2 regions of the Pseudomonas sp. GW822-FHT02D10 genome follow, and region 1 is predicted to be linked to the other one. Evidence: riboswitches for the same ligand, from Rfam matches in the RefSeq annotation. Region 1 holds a riboswitch; the other holds the start of a gene.
The links. Region 1 has a riboswitch for cobalamin ahead of cobO (cob(I)yrinic acid a,c-diamide adenosyltransferase). Riboswitches for the same ligand answer to the same signal wherever they lie in the genome.
Positions count from the first base shown of each region.

Region 1 (9,566 bases):
CACGCTCACCGGCTCACCGTCAGGAGGCGTGAACCCGTAGGGATCAGCCCAGAACAGCCCCAGCGACTCAGCGTCGGTTTCCATCAATGCCGCCGCGCTCTGCCCTTCCCAGACTCCGAAGTGCAGCTCTTGCAGGTTTTTGTCCAGCTCGACCGGCACACCCAACCGCTCGGCCAGTTCCTCGGCAAAGCGCGCGCAACGTTGCAGCGGCGAGCTGACCAAGCGATCCCACGGACCTCGGTCAATCACCGCCGCGCGCATCTGCTCCCAACCTTTAGCGGTCAGCGCGTCATCCAGGCTGCCGCGCAAACCGCCACCGAGTTCGGTTTCACCGTGGCGCAGCAGGTCCAGGTGCAACGTCATGCCGGGCGATCGGCTACAGCCGCTTCAGCGAAGGTCGCCATTCGCCCGTGCAGGTCACAGGCCAGACGCAGCAACGGCACCGCCAGCGCCGCACCACTGCCCTCGCCCAGTCGCAAGCCGAGATCCAGCAAAGGCTCGGCATTCAAGGTTTCCAATACATGCCGATGACCTGGCTCAGCCCCGCGATGGCCAAACAGCAACCACTCACGGCAAGCCGGATTCAGGCGCACTGCGACCAATGCTGCAACGCTACAAATAAAGCCGTCGACCAGCACCGCCAAACCTTCTTGAGCACAGGTCAGATAAGCGCCGACCAACGCGGCGATTTCAAAACCACCGAGGTTGAATAACGTCTGCAACACGTCACCGCGCTGAGCAGCATGCAACGCCAAGGCGCGTTCAATCACCTGAGTTTTATGGGTCACACCTACTGCGTCCAAACCGGTGCCCGGCCCAGTCAGATGTGCCACCGGGCAATCGAGCAGTGCACAGGCCACAGCGCTGGCGGCGGTGGTATTGCCGATGCCCATCTCGCCGCCAATGAACAGCTCGGAACCTTCAGCAATCGCCCGCAGCACGCTGTCGCGGCCGGCCTGCAAGGCTTGCTCACCCTGAGCTTGCGTCATTGCCGGGCCGTGCACGAAGTTTGCGGTGCCCGGACCGATATGCAAATGGCGTACGCCCCGCAGATTCAACGAAGGCGTAACAGTACCGAGGTCGACCACTTCCAGCCGTGCCTCAAGTTGCCGCGCCAATACGCTGATCGCCGCGCCACCGCTGACGAAGTTGTGCAGCATCTGCCCGGTGACTTCCTGCGGGAACGCCGAAACGCCTTCGGCGACCACCCCGTGATCACCGGCAAAAATCGCAATCCACAGCTGATTCAGGCTCGGTTTGACCCGACCTTGCAGCCCCGCCAATTGCACCGCTGCCGACTCCAGTTGCCCGAGAGAGCCAGCCGGTTTGGTCAGTTGTTGCTGCCGGGCCGCCGCCTGCTCATGGGCTTGCATATTGATCGGCTTGCACGGGTTCAGCCACCAGGAGTGAGTCATAACGCAGTTCCTTTCAAAGTCAGGGGCAGGCCGGCGACGGTCAACACGACACGCTGACAGCGCTCAGCCAGGGCTTGATGCAACCAACCGGCTTCATCGACATAGCGGCGAGTCAATTCGCCCAGCGGCACGACACCCAGACCGGTCTCGTTGCTGACAAAAACAATTTCCCCCGGCAGCGACGCCAGGCAATCCAACAGGGCTGTACGCTCATGTGCCAGACGCTCAGGATCTTCAAGCATCAGCAGATTGGTCAGCCACAAGGTCAAACAATCCACTAGCAGGCAACGCTCGGCGCTGGCGGTTTCGCGCAGCACCCGGGCCAGTTCCAGTGGTTCTTCAATCAGTGCCCATTCAGGCGGGCGACGCTCGCGGTGATGAGCCACGCGGGCATTCATTTCGCCGTCCAGCGGCTGGCTGGTGGCGATGTACGTCACTGCCAGGCCACTTTCGCTGGCGAGTTTTTCAGCCAGAAGGCTTTTACCGGAACGGGCGCCGCCGAGAATCAGTTGCAACATGGTCATAACCTTTTAATTGGCGGTGTAACGACAGGTCTCATCGCGAGCAAGCTCGCTCCCACAGGGGGAGTTGTATTGATCACAAAATGGAGCAACACCTCGCATCCAATGTGGGAGCGAGCTTGCTCGCGATGGGGCCAGCGCAGCCACCTCAAAAACCACAGAGCTCACGCAGCAGCCCGGTGTCCAAATGCTGCTCCACCAAATCAGCCAACCGCTCGATATCGCGCTCGCGCAAGGCGTGGTAATCGACTTCCTGTACGTTCTGCAAACCAGCCCAACGCAACAGCGCACTGCACGCCGTCGGGGATTCGAACAGGCCGTGCAAATAAGTGCCGAGCACCTGTCCATCGGCACTTTGAGCACCGTCGCTGCGACCGTCATCCAGCAACACCGCTGCCTGTTCCAAAGCAACACCGGTGGTAACGCCGGCATGAATTTCATAACCGCTGACTTCGGCGTTTTCCAGGGCCAGACGTCCGCGCACATTACGCAGCTGTTTCTCTTCTTCGAGCACGGTTTCAAATGCCAGCAAACCGAGCCCTGCACTGGAACCCGCTGCGCCTTCCAGCCCTAGTGGGTCATGCAAATGCTCGCCGAGCATTTGCAGACCACCACAGATACCCAGCAGCTTTCCGCCGTAACGCAAGTGACGGGTAATGGCCGTGTCCCAGCCGTTGGCGCGCAGGTAGACCAGGTCGCTACGCACGCTCTTCGAGCCCGGCAGGATGATCAGATCGGCAGGTGGAATCGCCTGCCCCGGCCCGATGAATTGCAGGTCGACCTGCGGATGCAGGCGCAGTGGATCGAAGTCGGTGTGGTTGCTGATACGCGGCAACACAGGCACCACGACTTTGAGCACCTGCTCGGCTTTATCGGTCTGCCGCTGATCGATGCCGTCTTCGGCTTCCAGGTGCAGGTCCATGACATACGGCAGCACGCCGATCACCGGTTTGCCGGTGCGTTCTTCCAGCCAGTCGAGGCCCGGTTGCAACAAGGCGATATCGCCACGAAAACGGTTGATGATGAAGCCTTTGACCCGCGCCTGCTCAGTGGCTGACAGCAGTTCCAGCGTGCCCACCAGGTGCGCGAATACCCCGCCGCGATTGATGTCGGCGATCAGCACTACCGGGCAATCCACTGCTTCGGCGAAGCCCATGTTGGCAATGTCACCAGCGCGCAAATTGATCTCGGCTGGCGAACCCGCGCCTTCGACCATCACCACCGGATAGACTGCACTCAAACGTTCATGGGAGGCGAGCACCGCTTGCATGGCGATGGCTTTGTAGTCGTGATAGGCGACCGCGTTCATGGTGGTCACGGCACGTCCGTGAATGATCACTTGCGCGCCGGTGTCGCTGTTGGGTTTGAGCAGCACCGGGTTCATGTCGGTGTGCGGCTCAAGGTTGGCCGCCTGGGCCTGCACGGCTTGAGCGCGACCGATTTCGCCGCCGTCGGCGGTCACCGCGCTGTTGAGTGCCATGTTCTGCGGTTTGAACGGCACCACGCGAACCCCCTGGCGCGCCAGCCAGCGGCATAGCGCCGTTACCAGCGTACTTTTGCCGGCGTCCGAGGTGGTGCCTTGTACCATCAGCGTGGTCATAGGGTTTCCTTGGCGTAGGCGTCGAAAGCGTGTTCGAGGCGCAACCAGTCGGTTTCATCGGCCGGCAAACCAAAACGCAGGCTGCTGTTGTGGGTGAACAGACGCAGCAAAATGCCGTGCCGGGCCATGAATTCATGCAGGTGCTCAGCGCGCTCGGTGATCAACCATTGAAACAGCGCGCAGCCACCTTGCGGCTTGAAGCCATGGCGCTCGAGGACTTCAGCCAGACGCAGACTCGCCTCTTCACTGCGCAAGCGTTGGCGCGCGTGCCCTTGGGTGTCGCGCAAACAGACCTGACCCAACACCCGAGTCGGTCCGCTGACCGCCCAAGGACCGATCTGCTCGGCGAGCAATTTGAGCAACTTGCGCTCAGCCAGTACGAAGCCCAATCGCACCCCGGCCAGACCGAAAAATTTGCCGAACGAACGCAAGACGATCAAGCCAACCTGATTGGCATACGACGACAGGCTCAACTGTGGGGTGTTGTCCATGAACGCTTCGTCGACCACCAACCAGCCGCCGCGCTGCGCCAGGCGGGCATGCCAATCGAGCAAGCGTTCCGGGGTCAGGCTCAGGCCCGTGGGATTGTTCGGGTTAACCACCACCAGCACGTCGAGGCTATCGAGGAAAAAGTCGACTTCCTGCTCCAGCACTTCACGCACGACGTAGCCGTTGCGGCGCCAGGCCTCGGCGTGCTCGGCATAACACGGCGAGAGCACGCCGACTTTGCCGGCGCGACGCAGACGCGGCAGCAACTGGATGGCTGCCTGGGAACCGGCGACCGGCAACACCTGTGTGGCGCCGTAGTATTCGCGTGCGGCCTGCTCCAGACCGTCATCGGTTTCCGGCAAGCGCGCCCAGGCCCGCAATGGGATGTCCGGGATCGCCCACGGCCAGGGTGCCAGACCGCTGGACAAGTCGAGCCAATCGGCTTCGGCGATGCCGTAGCGCAACGCCGCCTTGCGCAAACGACCACCGTGCTCAAGCATAAAACTCGGCTCCCACACAGAGAATCAGCAGCCACAACCAAACCCCGCGCTGAACCAGTTGCCAGCCGCGATCAATGGAGTTGGCGTCTGCTGGCAGACCTTCGCCCAACTGTGGACGCTGATGCAGTTCACCGTGATAGATCGCCGCCCCACCCAGCTCGACCCCTAGAGCGCCGGCGCCCGCAGCCATCACCGGCCCGGCGTTCGGGCTGTCCCAGGTCGGCCCCTGGGTGCGCCAGCATTTGAGTGCCAAGCGGGTTTTGCCCAGCAGCGCATAGGTCAACGCCACCAGACGCGCCGGAATATAGTTGAGCACATCATCGATTTTCGCCGCCGCCCAGCCGAAGCGTTCAAAGCGTTCGTTGCGATAACCCCACATGGCGTCCAGGGTATTGCTCAGACGATAGAGCACCACCCCCGGCGCACCGGCGACAGCAAACCAGAACAGCGCGGCGAATACTGCATCGCTGCCATTTTCCAGCACTGATTCAGTGGCGGCCCGGGCCACTTCGGTTGAGTCCAGCTCACTGGTCTGACGGCTGACCAGATAGCCGACACGCTGGCGTGCTTCATCCAGGTCGTCGCTGCGCAGGGCCTGAGCCACCGGTTCGACATGTTCACCGAGGCTGCGCAGACCGAGGGCGCAATACAACGCAAGTATCTCAACGATCCACCCCATGTAAGGCAGCCAGGAAAATGCAGTGATCAACAGGGTCAGCGGCAGTACCGCCATCACCCAGGCGGTGACGCCGTGACTGCGCCAGCCACGGCCGGCGGAGTTGAAACGTTGCTCGATACGATCGGCAAAACGGCCGAACGCCACCAGCGGATGCCAGCGCTTGGGTTCGCCCAGCAGCGCATCCAGCGCTACCCCGGCGACACTCAGCAACGCCACACTCATTGACTCACTCCCCAAAAATTCTCGTACAACAGTTCACTCAGCGGACGCGCCTGCGCCCAGCCTTCAAGGACCAGCATCGGCGCCGGGTAAAATTCCTTGACCGGTCCCAGGCACAACACCGCCAACGGTTTGGCCCCTGGCGGCAAGCCGAGCAGATCCGCCAATGCCTGCGGCTCGAACAACGAGACCCAGCCCATGCCCAAACCCTCGGCACGGGACGCCAGCCACAGATTCTGGATCGCGCAGGACAACGACGCCATGTCCATTTCCGGCAAGGTCCGACGGCCAAAAATATGCCGCTCGCGATCATCCATCAACGCGGCGACCAGCACTTCGGCGCAGTCGTTGATGCCTTCGACTTTCAACTTCATGAACTCGTCGGAGCGTTCGCCCAGCGCTTCGGCGGTGCGTACCCGCTCCTCCTCCACCAGTTGCTGGATCTGGCCGCGTAACGCTCGGTCGCTAATGCGGATGAACCGCCAGGGCTGCATCAAGCCGACACTCGGCGCCCGATGCGCCGCTTCGAGCAAACGCCGGAGCAGCTCGGGTTCGACGTTGCCACCGCTGAAGTGACGCATGTCACGACGTTCGGCAATCGCGCGATAAACCGCTTCGCGCTCGGCCTCGGAAAATGCGTTGTCTGTCATGGCCTCTTCGCGGGCAAGCCCGCTCCCACAGGGTTCAGGTCTGGCGCAAACAGCGCGGCGATGGCTGATGGATTTGAAGGAAAATAGAAGTGCACATACGAGGCCGTCATCCGTCCTTCACGGTAAACCGCCTCGGCGCCGCGCCCACCGTTAGGGCTCAGACCACGGGCGATCGGCTCAAGCTCGGTACTGGTCAACGAATGATGGTACGTGTGGCCACGCAGCGCGCCTTCGGGTAGCTCGACGGCTTGCAGGGCCAACGCGGCCAGACGCTTTTGCATCACCGCATCACCAGCCAACAGCCCCACCAACTCAGCACGCGTACCGTCGACATCAGTCAGGGAATCGAGCAGATACAGCATGCCGCCACATTCGGCCAGCAACGGCTTGCCTGCGGCGTGATGCGCGCGAATGGCGTCGAGCATTGTGCTGTTTTCAGCCAACGCCACATGGTGCAATTCCGGATAACCACCAGGCAGATACAGGCTGTCAGCTTCTGGCAGTTTGCGGTCATGGATCGGCGAGAAGAATCGCAATTCAGCGCCCATCGCTCGCAGCAAGTCGAGGTTCGCGCCATACGTGAAGGCAAAAGCTTCGTCACGAGCCACGGCAATTCGCACACCCGCCAACAATGGCTCGGCAGCGATCACGTCAGGCACGGTGAACTCGACAGCGGGCGGCAACGCCACTTCGCAGCTGCTGGCCAAGGCTTCGGCGGCGGCATCGAGTCGCAGGTCAAGGTCGTTCAATTCACTGGCCTGGACCAAACCGAGGTGACGGCTGGGCAGTTCGATCCCGGTTTCCCGAGACAAGGCGCCATACCAGCGCAGGCCTTCAGTGAGGCTGCCTTCGAGCAGTTGCGCGTGACGCAAGGTGCCGACGCGGTTGGCCAATACACCGGCGAACGGCAAGTCCGGCTGATAACGCGCCAGCCCCAACGCCAGCGCGCCGAAGGTCTGGGCCATGGCGGTGCCGTCGATCACGCCCAGCACCGGCACGCCGAAGTGCCGCGCCAGATCGGCGCTGGATGGCGTGCCATCGAACAGGCCCATGACGCCTTCGATCAAGATAAGGTCAGCCTCAGCGGCCGCTTCCCACAACAATCGACGACTTTCCTGTTCGCCGACCATCCACATGTCCAGCTGATACACCGGCGCACCGCTGGCGCGCTCGAGAATCATCGGATCAAGAAAGTCCGGGCCGCATTTAAACACCCGAACCTTACGCCCCTGATTGCGATGCAAACGGGCCAGCGCGGCGGTGACGGTGGTCTTGCCCTGACCGGAAGCCGGCGCGGCAATCAATACCGCCGGGCAGTAACGACTACTATTCATATAAAGAGGCTCACAGCTCAACGCCTTTCTGCGCTTTGATCCCGGCCTGGAAGGCGTGCTTGATCATGCCCATTTCGGTGACCGTGTCGGCCAGTTCGATCATTTCCGGCTTCGCGCCACGACCGGTGACCACCACGTGTTGCATCGGCGGACGCGCCTGTAAATCGCTGAGCACCTGATCGAGATCCAGGTAACCGTGCTTGAGGGCAATGTTCAGCTCATCGAGCACCACCAGGCCAATGTCCGGGTCACGTAGCAGTTCACGGGAGACTTCCCACGCGGCCTCGGCGGCGGCGATATCGCGCTGGCGATCCTGGGTTTCCCAGGTGAAACCTTCGCCCATCACATGGAAGCGCACCTGGTCCGGGAAGCGGCGGAAGAACAGCTCCTCGCCGGTACTGTTACGCCCTTTGATGAACTGCACCACGCCACACTGCATGCCGTGGCCCATCGCCCGGGCGAGCATGCCGAACGCTGAACTGCTTTTGCCCTTGCCGTTGCCGGACAGAACCAGCAGCAGGCCGCATTCGTTCGGCGAATTGGCAATGCGCTCATCGATCACGGCTTTCTTGCGCAGCATGCGCGCCAGATGGCGTTCGTCACGCTCAGGGGAATCAGTCATGGGGGAGCTCTCCGTTGAGGCTGGATAACGGCGGGCAGGCATAGAAATAGACGGCAAGAAGCCTGGCATCGCCCACCGTGATGCCGCTGGATGGATCAGGCCGGTCTCCGGACTCATGAGCGGCTTGCGCCGGACTGCGCGCCTTCCCATGCCATTTCGACACAGTGGCTCAAAGCGCAGTTTTTACTCATTTACCGTTGCGGGGGCAGCGCCGGGATCGTCGCCCGCTCTGTCAAAGAACGCGCCCTCACCGGCTTCCCTGTTTCACTCGGTCGACCACTGGGTCACAGAGCACCTGAAACAAGTCGCGAAGGTTAGAGGGTTGGGGGTGGAGCGTCAATTAAAGCCGGGGGCTCATCGATAGATAGAAACCGACCTCAATCAATAAACTGGCGCCAATCTTGTGCCACACTGAAAGCAGTGATATCAAAGAGCCACAACCTTACACCACAAGAACAAAGGGTGAGCAGCATGCAAGGCATGATCATCAGTAATCCCAAGCTGGAATTCCTGCGTCCGGTGCTGGAACGCTGGTTCGAGTGTATCGACCGCTACAACGCGGTACGCGGCGATAATGAAAGCCCTTACTGGTTTGACGAACGCGCCAACCTGAGCCTGCTTTCGGCAGCGGCATGGATGGCAGAAATGGTCACCCTTGAACAGACTCCGACGAAAAAGCAGATCGAGGAAGGCGAGCGCAATGGCCGCGCCGATCTGTTTATCGCCAGTGGAGAAGAGCGTGCCTATCTTCAGGCCACCCAACGCTGGCCACGGGTCAATAACCTGAACCTCACCCAGGCCCTGCTTGATGCCGTGAGCGATGCGAAAAAAATCAGCTATGCCAGCGACCTGAAGCTCGGCTGCCTGTTCGTCGCCCCACAAAAGACCCAGCACAGCGCTACCCCGGAAGAACTCCAGGACATGGTCGACGACCTGCAAAAGGAACACACCTGCGCCGTGGCCTGGTACTTCCCCTACGCCTACCGCAAATTGCACAACGAAGCCGGCAACTACCATCCGGGCATCGCACTATTGCTCAAAGAGGCACGCGGCTGACAGGTTGAACCTTACGGCGATCAGGGCCTAGCGCTTGCGGCACAAGGTCAGACCATCGCCCAGCGGCAACAACGACAGATCGACACGCGAGTCATCCTTCAAGGCACGATTAAGCGCCTGGATGGCTCGGGTGTCTTCGCTCGCGGGATTTTCTTCCAGTACTCGCCCACTCCACAGCGTGTTGTCGAATACCGCCAGCCCACCGCTACGCAGCAGCCGCAAAGCGCTTTCCAGATAAGCCGGATAGTTGGCCTTGTCGGCATCGATGAAGATCAGATCGAAGCAACCGCCCTGCCCTTGTTGCTCAAGTTGAGCCAGGGTTTGCAACGCGGGCGCCAAACGCAAATCGATGCGCTCAGTAAGGCCTGCCTCCTGCCAGTAACGGCGCGCCGTGGCGTTGTACCCTCCGGGAATGTCACAGCAGATCAGCGAACCGTCATCCGGCAAGGCGGCCGCCATGCACAAAGCGCTGTAGCCGGTG
Region 1 is NZ_JBXAOB010000015.1:19,797-29,362, forward strand. Features, by position in the region: gene cobC (alpha-ribazole phosphatase family protein) at 1-363, opposite strand, end outside; gene cobT (nicotinate-nucleotide--dimethylbenzimidazole phosphoribosyltransferase) at 360-1,415, opposite strand; gene cobU (bifunctional adenosylcobinamide kinase/adenosylcobinamide-phosphate guanylyltransferase) at 1,412-1,933, opposite strand; gene AC1RPZ_RS21305 (cobyric acid synthase) at 2,085-3,536, opposite strand; gene cobD (threonine-phosphate decarboxylase CobD) at 3,533-4,525, opposite strand; gene cbiB (adenosylcobinamide-phosphate synthase CbiB) at 4,518-5,426, opposite strand; gene bluB (5,6-dimethylbenzimidazole synthase) at 5,423-6,073, opposite strand; gene AC1RPZ_RS21325 (cobyrinic acid a,c-diamide synthase CobB) at 6,070-7,407, opposite strand; gene cobO (cob(I)yrinic acid a,c-diamide adenosyltransferase) at 7,418-8,029, opposite strand; cobalamin riboswitch at 8,111-8,343, opposite strand; gene AC1RPZ_RS21335 (hypothetical protein) at 8,501-9,085, shown strand; gene AC1RPZ_RS21340 (class I SAM-dependent methyltransferase) at 9,113-9,566, opposite strand, start outside.

Region 2 (9,566 bases), on a different contig from region 1:
GCCGGCGCCGGATGATCTGACCGCGTTCAAGCGGCGCCGTGTGACCGCTGAGCGCGACGTTCAGGCCGAAACGGTCGAGCAATTGCGGGCGCAGTTCACCCTCTTCCGGGTTCATGGTGCCGATCAGCACAAAGCGCGCCGAATGCCGATGAGAAATGCCGTCGCGTTCGACCAGGTTGGTGCCGCTGGCCGCGACGTCGAGCAGCAAATCCACCAGATGATCGGGCAGCAGATTCACTTCATCAACATACAACACGCCGCCGTCGGCCTTGGCCAACACTCCCGGAGAAAACTGTGCACGGCCTTCGCCCAGCGCGGCGTCCAGGTCCAGGGTGCCGACCAGTCGCTCTTCGGTTGCGCCCAAGGGTAAGGTGACGAACTGCCCGCTGGCGAGCAAATCCGCCAGGCCACGGGCCAACGTCGACTTGGCCATGCCCCGCGGACCTTCGATCAGCACACCGCCGATTTTCGGGTCGATGGCCGTCAGGCACAACGCCAGTTTCAGGGCATCGGCGCCGACCACGGCGGACAGCGGGAAATGCGGAGTGTCTGTCATCGGGTTGTCTCGTTCTCAAACATCTTCTTCGATATCCAGCAGCAAATTCTCCAACGCCTGCCGATACTCGCCCGGTTCCTGCCACATCCCCCGCTGCTGAGCTTCGAGCATGCGTTCGGTCATGTCGCGCAAGGCGTGCGGATTATGCTGCTGGACGAATTCGCGGGTCGACGGGTCAAGCAAATAAGCGTCGGCCAGCAAGGCGTACTGATGGTCGTCGATCAGCTGCGTGGTGGCGTCGAAAGCGAACAGGTTATCGACGGTGGCCGCCAGTTCAAAAGCGCCTTTGTAGCCGTGCCGCTTGACCCCTTCGATCCACTTCGGGTTGGCTGCCCGGGAGCGGATCACCCGGTTCAGCTCTTCCTTCAGCGTGCGGATCTTCGGCAAGTCCGGCTGACTGTGATCGCCATGGTAGCTCGCCGTCGCTTCGCCGCTGAGGCTTTCGACAGCGGCGAGCATGCCGCCCTGGAACTGGTAATAGTCATTGGAATCGAGCAAGTCATGCTCGCGATTGTCCTGGTTTTGCAGCACCGCCTGAACCTGGCTCAAGCGCTGGGCGAACTGCTCGCGGGCTGCCGTACCCTCATCGGAACCGCCGTAAGCGTAGCCACCCCAATTCAGGTAGACCTCGGCCAGATCCTCGCGGCTTTGCCACAAACGGCCATCGATAGCGCCCTGCACGCCTGCGCCATAAGCACCGGGTTTGGCACCGAAAATCCGCCAACCAGCCTGTCGTGCGGCGGCGTCTTCATCCAGTCCGGACTGGATCAGCGCTTCACGTTCAGCGCGAACCTTGGCCGCCAAGGGGTTCATATCGTCCGGCTCGTCCAACGCGGCAACCGCTTGCACAGCCGCATCGAACAGTCGAATCAGATTGGCGAAGGCATCGCGGAAGAACCCGGAGACGCGCAAGGTCACGTCCACGCGCGGCCGGTCGAGCAGACTCAGCGGCAGGATTTCGAAGTCGTCGACCCGCTGACTGCCCGTCGCCCAGACCGGACGCACGCCCATCAGCGCCATGGCCTGGGCGATATCGTCACCGCCAGTGCGCATGGTCGCCGTGCCCCAGACCGACAACCCGAGCTGACGCAAATGATCGCCGTGATCCTGAAGATGCCGCTCAAGAATCAGGTTCGCCGACTGGAAACCAATGCGCCAGGCGGTGGTGGTCGGCAGGTTGCGCACGTCCACCGAGAAAAAGTTGCGTCCGGTGGGCAGCACGTCGAGGCGCCCGCGACTCGGCGCCCCGCTGGGACCTGCCGGGACAAACCGGCCGCTGAGCGCATCCAGCAAACCGCGCATTTCTGCCGGGCCACAGGCGTCCAGTCGCGGCGCGACCACATCACGCAAGCTGTCGATGATCGCACTGACATCACTCCAACCGGGTTGACTCAACCGCTCGATATCGGTGCTCAGCGCCTGCTCGATCAACTGCGCCGCGAACAGTTCAAGGCGTTCGCGAGTATCGCCAGCGGTGCGCCACGCCTCATCGCTGAGGGTTAGCAGCTCAGCCGGCCTCGGCCCAGACCAAGGATCGGACAACACACAATCCAGCGGATCAAAGCCCAGCGCGAACGCCTTGGCCAAGGCCCGCAACAGACTCGATTGCGCACCGCGACCGTCGCCACGCGGAATGCGCAGCAACGCCAGCAAGGTATCGATGCGCAGCCGACCGCTCGGCGATTCGCCGAACACATGCAGGCCGTCGCGGATCTGCGACTCTTTCAAGTCGCACAAGTAGGTGTCCAGACGCGGCAACCAGATCGCCGCATCCGCGTCGCTGTCGAGCTTCTCGTCCAGCTGCAACTCGCGGTCGATATGGGTTTCGCGCACCAGATTGAGAATGTCACGCTGCAACTCGCGAGCACGCCGAGGATCAAGCAATTGCGCTTCGTAATACTCGTCGGCCAGCAGTTCCAGATTGCGCAACGGGCCGTAGGTTTCGGCGCGGGTCAGTGGCGGCATCAGGTGATCGATGATCACCGCCTGAGTCCGACGTTTGGCCTGCGCGCCCTCTCCCGGGTCGTTGACGATGAACGGATAAATATTCGGCAGCGGCCCGAGCAACGCATCGGGCCAACAGCTTTCAGACAGGCCAACGCCCTTGCCCGGCAACCATTCGAGGTTGCCGTGCTTACCGACGTGAATCACCGCGTGGGCGCCGTACGCCTGACGCAACCAGAAGTAGAACGCCAGATACCCGTGGGGCGGCACCAGGTCCGGATCGTGGTAGACCGCGCTCGGATCGACCTGATAACCGCGCGCCGGCTGAATGCCGACAAAGGTCAGGCCAAACCGCAAGCCGGCAACCATCATGCGTCCGCCACGGAACATCGGGTCGTTCTCGGGTGTTCCCCAGCGCTCCAGCACCGCCGCGCGGTTGGCTTCGGGCAACGCGTTGAACAGCGAGAAATAGTCGTCCAGCGCCAGGCTTTGCTGGCACGGGCGCAGGTCGATGCTCTCCAGGTCATTGCTGACCCCGCCGAGCAACTGCTGAATCAGCGCGGTGCCGCTTTCCGGTAAATCGGCGGGCAATGGATAACCTTCGGCATGCAGCGCCCGCAGGATATTCAACGCCGCTGCCGGCGTGTCGAGGCCAACGCCGTTGCCAATCCGTCCATCGCGGGTCGGGTAGTTGGCGAGGATCAGCGCAACACGTTTTTCAGTATTCGCCACCCGCGCCAGTTCGACCCAGCGCCGCGCCAGTTCAGCGACAAAGTCCATGCGCTCGGGCTGCGGTCGATAGCAGACCACGTCGGACTGACTACGCTCACTGCGCCAGGCCAGGTCCTTGAAGCTGATCGGTCGGCTGATGATCCGCCCATCGAGTTCCGGCAAGGCAATGTGCATCGCCAGATCCCGTGGACCAAGCCCTTGCTCGCTGGCGCGCCAACCGGGTTCGTTGTCCTGGGCGCAGATCGCCTGGATCACCGGAATATTGCGCCGGAATGGCCGCAGGTGCGGTGCTTCGGGGCTGGATTGAGCAAAACCGGTGGTGTTCAGGATCACCGAGGCCTGCACTTCATCCAGCCAATCCTCGACCACCGTCAGGCAGCCGGGTTCTTTCAAGCTGGCCAGCGCAATCGGCAACGGGTTCAACCCCGCAGCCTGCAAGCGCTGGCAGAAAACATCGATGAAGGCAGTATTCGCCGCCTGCAAATGCGAGCGGTAAAACAGCACCGCCGCCACCGGTTGATCAACCTGCCAGTCGGCTTGCCAATCGCTCAGGGTCGCGTGGCTTTTGTCTGGGTGGTAGATCGCGGTACGCGGCAAGGTCTGCGGTTCAGACCAGCGGTAATCGCGCCCCAACCAACGACTGGCCAGACAGCGATACAAATCCAGCGCATTGCCCATGCCGCCCTGACGCAGGAAATGCCAAAGCCGTTCGCGGTCTTCGACAGGCACGGTGCTCAGGTCGCTGAGTTCCGGGTCGGGACGGTCATCGCCCGGCACCAAAATCAACTGGACGCCGCGTTGCGACAACTCCACCAGACGTTCGATACCGTAGCGCCAATAAGCGATCCCGCCGTGCAGCGAGATCAGAATCACCTTGGCGTGGCGCAGCACTTCGTCGACATACAAATCGACCGAGGCGTGATTCTGCACCTGCATCGGGTTGGCCAGGCGCAGGCTCGGGTAGTCCTCGGGCAACTGCTGCGCCGCTTCGGCGAGCAGCGCCAGGCTGGAGTCGCCGCTGCACAGAATCACCAGCTCGGCGGGGGTTTGGCCAAGGTCGGCAATGTTGTCATCCGAGACGAAACCGCCGGGCTGGGTCCTGAGCAGGTGCATGGATTAAACGCTGAGCGCGGCGCGCAATTGCGCTTCGAGCAAGGTCGCGTCCAGTTGCTGGCCGATCAGCACCAGACGTGTGCTGCGCGTTTCGTCTGCGGCCCATTGACGGTCGAAATGCTTGTCGAAACGTGTGCCCACGCCCTGGATCAGCAAGCGCATCGGCTTGTTCGGGATCGCGGCGAAACCCTTGACCCGCAGGATGCCGTGCTGGACCACCAATTGGGTCAGGGCGTCGAGTAACAGGCTTTCGTCGGCTTGCGGCAGTTCAATAGAGATCGAGTCGAAAGCGTCGTGGTCGTCACCGTCGTGGTGGTGATCGTGATGGCTGTGACGGCTGTCGATGTGTTCTTCAGAGCCGGCACCCAGGCCGATCAACACGTCCAGCGGCAGACGACCGCTGCTGGCTTCGATGATTTTCACCGCTGGCGGCAGTTCTTCTGCGACTTCCAGGCGCACTTTGGCCAGATCCGCCGGGCTGATCAGGTCGGCTTTGTTGAGGATGACCAGGTCAGCGCTGGCCAGTTGGTCGGCGAACAGTTCGTGCAGTGGCGATTCGTGGTCCAGGTTCGGGTCGAGTTTGCGCTGGGCGTCGACCTGGTCCGGGAACGCGGCGAAGGTGCCGGCGGCCACGGCCGGGCTGTCGACCACGGTGATCACTGCGTCCACAGTGCAGGCGCTGCGGATTTCCGGCCACTGGAAGGCTTGAACCAACGGTTTCGGCAGGGCCAGGCCGGAGGTTTCGATGAGGATGTGATCGAGGTCAGCGCGACGGGCGACCAGTTCACGCATGACCGGGAAGAACTCTTCCTGAACCGTGCAGCACAGGCAGCCGTTGGCCAGCTCATAAACGCGGCCATTGGCTTCCTCTTCAGTGCAACCGATGGAGCATTGCTTGAGGATTTCGCCATCGATGCCCAGCTCGCCGAACTCGTTGACGATCACCGCGATGCGCCGGCCCTGGGCATTATCGAGCATGTGCCGCAGCAAGGTGGTTTTGCCCGAACCGAGGAAGCCGGTAACGATGGTGACAGGAAGTTTGGCCAGTGTTTTCATCGGATGCCCTTTGGCAAGGTGGCGGGCATACGGGACGACAACCGGCAACGCGCACGCGCATGCCTGAAGAGTTCGCCACCGGATCACCCCGCCCGGTTGAAAGTGAGAATCTGTGTCGAGGCAGGTCTCCTGGCTGACGGTGGGCCGGTCTTTCGACTGGCGGCTTCTGCACCTTCCCGCAGCTCTGGGTAGAGCCAGCAGTGGCATGGCAGAAACAGCACCGTTCACAGTTGCGGGGGCAGCCGCGGCATTGACCGCGTTCCCGTCTTAGCTTCGGCGCACGCGCCAAAGAACCTCGAAAGCGCAAGGCTACGCATCGCATCGGGGCGGGTCAATGTTCACCTGAGTGGTGTAGCGGCTGTGATGACGCCATTGCGAGCAAGCTCGCTCCCACATTGGAACGCGATCAACTGTGGGAGCGAGCTTGCTCGCGATGGGCGGCGCCTCGGTATCGCGTTGAGAACGCTTGCCAATTGACGCGTATCCCCGGCCCATGCTCTCCTACACGCCTTGTTACGGGTGCCCTTCACAGGGTGAAACGGGAAATCGGTGAATCATGTGCTTTACTCAAAAGCCATGTCAGTCCGGTGCTGCCCCCGCAACGGTAAGCGAGCGAAGAGTCAGATCCACTGTGCCAACAGTTCGGCATGGGAAGGTGACTCTTGCAGGTTCGGCGAATGCCAGCCCCTCGTGAGCCCGGAGACCGGCCCGCAACACATCAATAACAAACCCGCGGTGGGCGGGCGCTGTTTTAGCCTCTGCGTGCCTGGCTCGCAGGGGTTTTCATGCGCTCGATTCACCCCTGACTGACCAGAGGGAAGCGCCATGTCGATCATTATCAGCAACACTCGCCACGCCACCGCCAGCACCACGTCCACCCTGAGCCAACGCCTCGTTGCCGCTATCGGCGCATCGATTCTGGGCGCAAGCCTTGTGTATTTCGCCGGCTTCTCGCACATCGACGCGGTGCACAACGCCGCCCACGATACCCGTCACAGCTCTGCCTTCCCGTGCCATTGAGACCTGCTGACATGATCAAGCGTATAGCGCAAACCGCAGGTTTCACCGGCTTGCTGGCCGCCCTGCTGCTGACCCTGTTGCAAAGCTTTTGGGTCGCGCCGCTGATTCTTCAGGCGGAAACCTACGAAAAAGCCCCGGCGGCTGAAGTCCATGAACATGCCGAAGGCGCTATGGCGGGCCACACCCATGATGCAGAGGCCTGGGAGCCGGAAGACGGCTGGCAGCGCGTGCTGTCGACCACCGGCGGTAACCTGGTGGTGGCCGTCGGTTTTGCGCTGATGCTCGCCGGTCTCTACACCCTGCGCGCACCGAGCCGCACCTCTCAGGGCCTGCTCTGGGGGCTGGCCGGTTATGCAACCTTCGTTCTGGCACCGACCCTGGGCCTGCCGCCGGAACTGCCGGGGACTGCCGCCGCTGATCTGGCACAACGGCAGATCTGGTGGATCAGCACGGCAGCGTCCACCGCCGTGGGTATCGCCCTGCTCGTGTTCGCCCGGCACTGGCTGCTGAAGGTGCTCGGTGTCGCCATTCTGGCCGTACCGCACATCATCGGCGCGCCACAACCTGAAGTGCATTCGATGCTGGCCCCAGAAGCCCTCGAAGCGCAGTTCAAAATCGCTTCGCAGTTGACCAACGTTGCGTTCTGGCTGGCCCTGGGCCTGATCAGCGCGTGGTTGTTCCGCCGCAAAAGCGCAGGTCAATACCACGCATGAGTGAAACGGGCGCAGCGCCGACCCTGGTGATTGGCCTGGGCTGCCAGCGCGGCTGCCCGGCCAGCACGCTGCGCGCGTTGCTCGACCAGGCCTTGCAGATGCATCAGATTGACCTTCAAGCGGTCCGGGCCCTGGCCAGTATCGACCTGAAACGTGATGAGCCCGGCCTGATCGAGTTGGCGGCGCAACTGGCGCTGCCGTTGATGTGTTTCAGCAGTGAACAACTGGCCGGCTATCAACCACAACTCAGCCATCACTCGCAGATCGCCTTCGAGCGCACCGGTTGCTATGGCGTTGCCGAAAGTGCGGCACTGGCCCTCGCCGAACAACTGGCCCAGGCGCCGGCAAAATTGCTGATCCCGCGACAAAAATATGCCCAGGCGACGTTTGCATTGGCCGGCGCTGCGTAAAATCCCCGACAATCCCCGCCTTCGATCATGAGCAATCTTCATCTCAAGCCTTGCCTTGACCATTTTTCACAGGAGCCGGCCATGACCGTCTACTTCATTGGCGCAGGTCCCGGCGACCCGGAACTGATTACCGTCAAGGGCCAGCGGCTGATCCGCAGCTGCCCGGTAATCATTTACGCCGGCTCGCTGGTGCCTGCAGCCGTACTGGAAGGCCATCAGGCTGAACAGGTGGTCAACAGCGCCGAATTGCATCTGGAACAGATCATCGAGCTGATCAAAGTCGCCCACGACAAAGGCCAGGATGTGGCGCGGGTGCATTCTGGCGATCCGAGCCTGTATGGGGCGATCGGTGAGCAGATTCGTTACCTGCGCGAGCTCGACATCCCGTTTGAAATCATCCCCGGCGTCACCGCCACGGCGGCCTGCGCGGCGCTGTTGGGCGCCGAGTTGACGCTGCCGGACATCTCACAAAGCGTCATCCTCACCCGCTACGCCGACAAAACCGCGATGCCGCCGGGCGAAGCGTTCAGTAGCCTGGCCCAGCATGGCGCGACCATGGCGATTCATCTGGGGGTCAATCACCTGGAGAAAATTGTCGCTGAACTGCTGCCGCATTACGGCGCGGACTGCCCGATTGCGGTGGTTCACCGGGCCAGCTGGCCGGATCAGGATTGGGTGCTGGGGACGCTGACAGATATCGCCGAGAAGGTTCAGGCCAAGGGATTTCGGCGTACGGCGCTGATTCTGGTGGGACGGGTGTTGGGTAGTGACGCCTTTAGCGAGTCATCGCTGTATCGCGCAGGGCATGCGCATTTGTATCGTTCTTAGGTCCTCTTCGCGAGCAAGCTCGCTCCCACAGTAGATCTTCAGTGAGCACAGGACTTGTGTACGACCAGAATCAAGGTGGGAGCGAGCTTGCTCCGGGCGGCGATCCGACGATGGCGCCAGCGAATTACACCCATAAAAAACGGCGCTCACGGGGCGCCGTTTTTTCATTTCGCAGCGAACACCTTAGTAGTAGGCGTTTTCTTTCTGCGTGTGGTCGGTCACATCACGTACACCCTTGAGCTCGGGAATACGCTCGAGCAGTGTGCGCTCGATACCTTCCTTCAAGGTCACGTCAGCCTGGCCGCAGCCCTGGCAACCGCCACCGAACTTCAACACGGCGATGCCGTCTTCAACCACATCGATCAGGCTGACCTGACCGCCGTGGCTGGCCAGCCCCGGGTTGATTTCGGTTTGCAGGTAATAGTTGATGCGCTCGTTGACCGGGCTGTCGGCGTTGACCATCGGTACTTTGGCGTTTGGCGCCTTGATGGTCAGCTGGCCGCCCATGCGGTCAGTGGCGTAGTCGACCACGGCATCGTCCAGGAACGCTTCGCTGAACGAGTCGATGTAAGCGGTGAAGCTTTTGAGCCCCAGCGCTGTGTCTTCAGGTTTTTCTTCGCCCGGCTTGCAATAGGCAATGCAGGTTTCGGCGTATTGAGTGCCAGGCTGGGTGATAAAGACCCGAATGCCGATCCCCGGGGTGTTCTGCTTGGAAAGCAGATCAGCCAGATAATCGTGGGCGGCGTCGGTAATGGTAATGGCGGTCATGGAAATTCCTCGCAGGCTTGGGCGCAGTTTACGCCAATCATCGCGCCGGACAAAGTCCCAGTATTTTTGTCGGGAAAGATCCGGTCACCGCAAGGGCGATCGGCCAGTCGATCACAGGTTTTCGTAGCGATTCATGTCCAGTACGCCCTCTTCCACCGGATCGGTTTCGCGGATGTAGCGGCTTAAATCATGGAAATACTGCCAGAACTGCGGATGACTGCGGCGAATGCCCCAGCGCTCGACGATTTTCTCGAAACCCTGGGCATCCTTGGCATTCTCCATCTCAGCGACAAACGCCGGCACTTGTTCAGCCGGGATGTTGAACATGAAGTTCGGGTAGCTGCTGATCACGCCGGGATAAATGGTCACCGTGTCCAGCCCCGGCTGATAGCGCAGTGCCTCGCCGAGCAGGAACGCCACGTTGCT
Region 2 is NZ_JBXAOB010000005.1:48,734-58,299, reverse strand. Features, by position in the region: gene AC1RPZ_RS10055 (magnesium chelatase ATPase subunit I) at 1-556, opposite strand, end outside; gene cobN (cobaltochelatase subunit CobN) at 572-4,345, opposite strand; gene cobW (cobalamin biosynthesis protein CobW) at 4,349-5,401, opposite strand; cobalamin riboswitch at 5,504-5,714, opposite strand; cobalamin riboswitch at 5,902-6,127, shown strand; gene AC1RPZ_RS10040 (CbtB domain-containing protein) at 6,227-6,421, shown strand; gene AC1RPZ_RS10035 (CbtA family protein) at 6,433-7,134, shown strand; gene AC1RPZ_RS10030 (cobalamin biosynthesis protein) at 7,131-7,544, shown strand; gene cobM (precorrin-4 C(11)-methyltransferase) at 7,626-8,372, shown strand; gene nfuA (Fe-S biogenesis protein NfuA) at 8,556-9,140, opposite strand; gene AC1RPZ_RS10015 (fatty acid cis/trans isomerase) at 9,252-9,566, opposite strand, start outside.
Region 2: another riboswitch for cobalamin. It lies ahead of cobW (cobalamin biosynthesis protein CobW); the one in region 1 lies ahead of cobO (cob(I)yrinic acid a,c-diamide adenosyltransferase).